One region of the Pseudomonas sp. FP597 genome, then DNA from elsewhere that is predicted to be linked to it. Evidence: predicted binding sites of a transcription regulator. Region 1 holds the regulator's gene; the other holds the start of a gene.
The links. Region 1 encodes FliA, which starts transcription of late flagellar genes. Its sites were predicted from a motif close to CTAAAGTTTNNNNNNNNNNNGCCGNTAA; they were not measured.
Positions count from the first base shown of each region.

Region 2: the regulator FliA is predicted to act here: its motif matches at 1,605-1,632, upstream of PSH66_RS12575 (methyl-accepting chemotaxis protein).

Region 1 is NZ_CP117432.1:4,586,263-4,589,525, forward strand. Features, by position in the region: gene PSH66_RS20855 (protein phosphatase CheZ) at 1-694, opposite strand, end outside; gene PSH66_RS20860 (chemotaxis response regulator CheY) at 713-1,087, opposite strand; gene fliA (RNA polymerase sigma factor FliA) at 1,256-1,996, opposite strand; gene fleN (flagellar synthesis regulator FleN) at 1,993-2,826, opposite strand; gene flhF (flagellar biosynthesis protein FlhF) at 2,931-3,263, opposite strand, start outside.
Region 2 is NZ_CP117432.1:2,686,140-2,689,402, forward strand. Features, by position in the region: gene PSH66_RS12570 (glycoside hydrolase family 68 protein) at 252-1,502, shown strand; gene PSH66_RS12575 (methyl-accepting chemotaxis protein) at 1,721-3,263, shown strand, end outside.

The sequences.
Region 1 (3,263 bases):
TGGCGAGATGTTTTTGTGGATCTTTTTCCGAGAGGATCGCTTCGCGGTCATGTTCGATACCGGCAAAACGATCGACCTGGCCTGCCATAAGCACCAATTTGAGCAAGTTACTTTCCACTTCGGTGACCAATTGGGTCACGCGCTTGATCACCTGACCAGTGAGGTCCTGGTAATCCTGGGCCAGCAGAATGTCGTTGAGGTTGCTGGAAACCGTACGGTTTTCCTGCTCGCTGCGTGACAGGAACCCTTCGACCCGGCGGGCCAGTTCACGGAACTCTTCAGCGCCCACTTCGCGGCGCATGAAGCGGCCCCAGTCAACGCTCAGGGCCTGGGCTTCGGTGGCCATGCCGGTCACCAGCGGCGTGGCGTTTTCCACCAGGTCCATGGTGCGGTTGGCCGCCGCTTCAGTCAGCCTGACCACATAGGACAGACGCTCGGTGGCGTCGGTGATCTGTGAGATTTCTTCGGCCTGGGGCATGTGCGGGTCAATCTGGAAATTGACGATCGCGCTGTGCAGCTCGCGTGTGAGCTTGCCCACTTCCTGGTACAGGCCTCGGTCACGGGTCTGATTGAGCTCATGGATCAACTGCACCGCGTCACCGAACTGGCCTTTTTCAAGGCATTCGACCAACTGGTGAGCATGTTTTTTCAGGGTGGACTCAAAGTCTCCCTGTGACGTTTCGTTATGCTCCATAGCTCCCCCGCGATGGCATTAGCCGTGGATGCGTTCGAAGATTTTTTCGATCTTCTCTTTCAAGGCCTGTGCAGTGAATGGCTTGACCACGTAACCGTTGACCCCGGCCTGGGCGGCCTCGATGATCTGCTCACGCTTGGCTTCGGCGGTCACCATCAACACGGGAAGGCTGCGCAGTTTTTCGTCGGCGCGCACGTGGCGCAGCAGGTCGATACCGGTCATGCCCGGCATGTTCCAGTCGGTTACCAGAAAGTCGATGCTCCCGCTGTTGAGGATCGGAATCGCCGTCAGGCCGTCATCCGCCTCGACCGTGTTGGTGAACCCAAGGTCACGCAACAGGTTTTTTATGATCCGCCGCATCGTTGAGAAGTCATCAACGATGAGGATTTTCATGTTCTTGTCCAATTCGACCTCCAAGCAGTCTTAAACGCGCCCAGCACCTGGACGCGCCATTTCAATCAACAGGCATTACACAAATAGGACTGCCGGGGCCACCACGGGCCGAACCACGAAAATCAAACGCCCTCGCGGTATCGCTTTGCAGTGTCCCCACACTGCCTGTCAGCGCGCTCGCCACTCTCCCAAACGCCCCCGCAAACGGGCGGCGCATTGGCTGTGCAACTGGCTGACCCGCGATTCGCTGACACCCAGGACCTCACCGATTTCCTTGAGGTTCAGCTCTTCGTCGTAGTACAGCGCCAACACCAATCGCTCACGTTCCGGCAAATTGGCGATGGCGTCCGCCAACGCACCCTGGAAGCGTTGATCTTCCAGGTCGCGCGACGGCTCCATGTGTGCGCTCGCGCCGTCCTCGTGCAGCCCTTCGTGTTCGCCGTCCTGCAACAGGTCGTCGAAACTGAACAGGCGGCTGCCCAAGGTATCGTTCAAAATCCCGTAATAATCGTCGAGACTCAATTGGAGTTCGGCCGCAACTTCGTGATCTTTAGCGTCGCGACCGGTTTTTGCTTCAATTGCCCGAATTGCGTCACTGACCATGCGCGTATTGCGGTGAACCGAACGTGGCGCCCAATCCCCCTTGCGCACTTCATCGAGCATCGCGCCACGAATGCGGATACCCGCATACGTCTCGAAACTGGCGCCTTTGCTGGCATCGTATTTGGTCGACACTTCGAGCAGGCCGATCATGCCGGCCTGGATCAGGTCTTCGACCTGGACGCTGGCGGGCAGGCGTCCCAGCAGGTGATAGGCAATGCGTTTGACCAGCGGCGCATAGCGCTCGATCAACTCACCCTGGCTGTCACGGGCGGACTTCTTATAAGCGTTATAGCCGTTCGCTGTCATAGCACAGGTCCTGCGCTCGTCTGATGCACCAATCGTTCGACGAAAAACTCCAGATGCCCCCGAGGGTTGGCAGGCAAGGGCCAGGTATCGACCTTCTGGGCAATCGCCTTGAACGCCAAGGCGCACTTGGAACGAGGGAACGCTTCGTAGACTGCACGCTGCTTTTGCACAGCCTTGCGCACGCACTCGTCGTAGGGAACTGCACCAACGTATTGTAAGGCGACATCGAGAAAACGATCCGTGACCTTGGTCAACTTGGCGAACAGGTTGCGTCCTTCCTGCGGGCTCTGGGCCATGTTGGCCAGCACGCGGAAGCGGTTCATGCCGTAGTCACGGTTAAGCAGTTTGATCAGGGCGTAGGCGTCGGTGATCGAGGTGGGTTCATCGCAGACCACCAGCAGTACTTCCTGCGCCGCGCGCACGAAGCTGACCACGGACTCGCCGATCCCGGCGGCGGTGTCGATCACCAGCACGTCGAGGTTGTCGCCAATATCACTGAAGGCCTGGATCAGGCCGGCATGCTGTGCCGGGCTCAGGTGCACCATGCTCTGGGTGCCCGACGCGGCCGGCACGATGCGGATCCCGCCAGGGCCCTGCAGCAGCACATCGCGCAGCTCACAGCGCCCCTCGATCACATCGGCCAGGGTGTGTTTGGGCGTCAGCCCCAGCAGAACGTCGACGTTCGCCAGTCCCAGGTCAGCATCCAGCAGCATGACGCGACGGCCAAGCTCTGCAAGCGCCAGGGACAAATTCACTGACACGTTAGTTTTTCCGACGCCACCTTTGCCGCCGGTCACCGCGATCACCTGTACGGGATGCATGCTGCCCATTTTATTTCTTTACCTTGTCTTGCTTAGACGCAGGCTACATGGCTTGGCCGCGTGAATCGCTTGCAGACCATCGATGTAGATACATTTCACGGTGCTCATCGACTTCAACCGACCCGTTTTGCCGGGTGGTGGTAGAGATCGGCGAACATGTCGGCCATCGCTTCCTCGCTAGGCTCGTCTTGCATTTGTACGCTCACGGCACGGCTGACCAACTGATGACGGCGCGGCAGATGCAAATCATCCGGGATCCGCGGCCCATCGGTCAGGTAGGCAACCGGTAATTCATGGCTGATCGCCAGGCTCAACACTTCGCCCAGGCTGGCGGTTTCATCCAGTTTAGTCAGGATGCAGCCGGCCAGGCCGCAACGTTTGTAGCTGTGATACGCAGCGGTCAGAACCTGTTTCTGGCTGGTGGTTGCAAGCACCAGGTAATTTTT
Region 2 (3,263 bases), 1.9 Mb from region 1:
ACTTGCTCCCGATAGCAGTGGATCAGTCGATATCTGCATGACTGACACTCCGCTATCGGGAGCAAGTCGAATCGTCGCACCGCCCTCCCACATTTGATTGTTTTTCACTTGAAGGTTGACGATCAAATGAATGTTGAGTACTGTATATAAACACAGTGTTTAAGCGCTGATCACCAGGAAGGTCACGTCAGCCACGCCAGACACTGTGTAGAGGTTATGGATTAACTCAACGGTATTAAAAGGACTTAATGATGAAACACACCACGATAATCCCCACTCGCTGGACACGCGCCGATGCGCTCAAAGTGAATGAAGACGACCCGACGACCACCCAGCCATTGGTGCCTGCTGACTTTCCCGTGATGAGCGACACGGTGTTTATCTGGGACACCATGCCGCTTCGTACGCTGGATGGCACGGTGGTTTCGGTCGATGGCTGGTCAGTGATCTTCACCCTGACCGCCGACCGTCGCCCCCATGATCCACAATTCATCAACGCCGACGGCCGTTACGACATCAAGCGCGATTGGGAAGATCGCCATGGCCATGCGCGGATCTGCTACTGGTACTCGCGCACCGGCAAAGACTGGATCTTCGGCGGCCGGGTCATGGCCGAAGGGGTTTCACCGACCACGCGTGAGTGGGCCGGCACGCCGATCCTGCTCAATAACAACGGTGATATCGACCTGTATTACACCTGCGTAACCCCGGGTGCGACGATCGCCAAGGTCAGAGGCCAAGTGGTCACGTCCGACAGCGGCGTCGAGCTACGCGGTTTTACCCAGGTCAAGGCGCTCTTCGAAGCCGACGGCACCTACTACCAGACCGAGGCGCAGAACGCGACTTGGAACTTTCGTGATCCCAGCCCGTTTATCGACCCCGTGGATGGCAAGTTGTACATGGTGTTTGAAGGCAATGTCGCCGGCGAGCGCGGTACTCACGAAGTGGGCCCTGACGAGTTGGGCCTGGTGCCACCAGGGCACGAGGACGTGGGTGGCGCACGCTATCAGGTCGGCTGCATCGGCATCGCCGTGGCCAAGGACCTTAACGGTGACGAGTGGGAAATCCTGCCGCCGCTGGTGACGGCCGTGGGGGTGAACGATCAAACCGAGCGGCCGCACTATGTGTTCCAGGACGGCAAGTACTACCTGTTCACCATCAGCCACAAGTTCACCTATGCGGATGGCGTGACCGGCCCTGATGGTGTCTACGGCTTTGTTGGCGATCATCTGTTTGGCCCTTACACGCCGATGAACGCTTCCGGGCTGGTACTCGGCAACCCACCTTCGCAGCCGTTCCAGACCTATTCTCACTGCGTGATGCCCAATGGCCTGGTGACGTCGTTTATCGACAGCGTGCCCACCAGCGGTGAGGACTACCGTATCGGTGGCACCGAAGCGCCAACGGTCAGGATTGTGTTGAAGGGCGACCGCTCGTTTGTGCAGGAGTCTTACGATTACGGTTACATCCCGGCGATGCGCGATGTGGTGTTGAGCCAGTGACCGCAATGCAATAGTCAACATCAGGTGTAAACCGATCCAAATGTGGGAGGGGGCAATCCCCCTCCCACATTTTTTTGACTGCGTTTTAGCCAGACTTCAACGCTCAAGTCCCGACTAATCAGGCCGATACAGGCACTAGCGCCACGAGTGATCCCAAACTCGTAGGTGCACGCCTGGTCATCGCTCAGGTCAACGAATAAAAAATCAAAGGGGTAGCCATGACCATATTGCAGCGTGTGATCGGCGGATTTGCGGTGTTGGTGCTGTTACTGCTGATCATGGCCGGGATCAGCTATCAGAACACGCAGTCCATCAGCAGTCGCTTGACCATCATCACCGGCCAGTCGGCACCCTTGAGCCGGGCCGCCAGTGAGTTGTACGTGCACATCCTGCGCGCCAACCAGGCATTGCTGGCCATTCAGATCAGTACCGACCCCAAGCAGATCGAGGACGGCAAGCGCCCGTTTACCGAGAGCATTGCCCAGTTCAACCAGTTGCTCGACAGCACCCTTGCCTATACCGGCGAGCATGAGGCACTGCGGGCGAACCTGGCGCAGCAACGCCAACAGGTCGGGGCCTACGCCGAGCAGGCGCAGGGGTTGATGACGTCCCACTTGCAGCACGTGCAGCAGTTGGCGTTGACGCGCAAACTGCAAGGCTACAGCAGTGCGCAGGCGATGCAGCTGACCAGTTATTTGCGTGATTACATCGCGCAGGCACGCAGTGCCGGCGAGCCGCAGCAGGTGGCCGCCGCAGAAAAACTGCTGTTGGAAGTCAACAAGTCCTACGATGGTTTCGCCGCCCATACCGTCACGCCCGCCATTGATAAATTACAGCGCGTGCTCAACCTGCAGGACGAAGTGATCAACACCCGCGCCCAGGCCTTGACGGCGATTGACCCGAGGGTCGGGCGGATCGCCGGCGTCATGGTCAATCGTCTGCTGACAGACCTGACCGCCCCTGACGGCCTGTTCCAGGCCTATCAGGGAGAGGCGAAACTCGCCACGCAGGTGCAGCAACAACGCGATGCGGTTGACGCGGCGCTCAAAGCCACCTTGGACCGGATTGCCGAGTTCGGCAGCCAATCCCTGGAGGTGGCCAACCAGGCCAGTCACTCGGCCAATGCCACCATCGGCACCAGCCGCAGCTTGCTGTTGATCGCGTGTGTGCTGGCGGTGCTGGCGGCGGTGGCGATTGGTACGTGGGTCGCCTTCAGCCTGCGACGTCCGTTGGCGGCGTTCCGTGAAGTGCTCAAGACACTCACCGCCGGGGACATGCGTGTCAGTTTCGATGTCAGCCGTAAAGATGAGTTCGGTGAGCTGGGTGGTTACCTGAACGAACTGACCAAAGCCCTGCAGAAAACCTTCCGTGAATTGATCAGTTCTGCCGATGCGCTGGCCGCGACCGCTGGCAGCAACGCCTTGAACAGCGAGCAGACCACCCGTGTGGTGGATGAACAGAAGGACCGCCTGCAATCGGCCGCCTCGGCCATGACGCAGATGGAAAGCACGGTCGAGGAGGTGGCGCGGCGCGCGCAGGACACCCGCCAGGCGGTGGACGACACCAGCGATCTCACGCACAAGGTGCAGGAGCGTGTGGCCGAGACCATCGTCAATATCCGCCAGCAGGCCGACCAGGTGAACAAAGCCACGCAGGTGACCGATGAGCTGCAGAAGTACGGGCAGAACATCGAGGGCATTGTGGTGGCCATTCGCACCATTGCCGAACAGACCAACCTGCTTGCCCTGAACGCGGCAATCG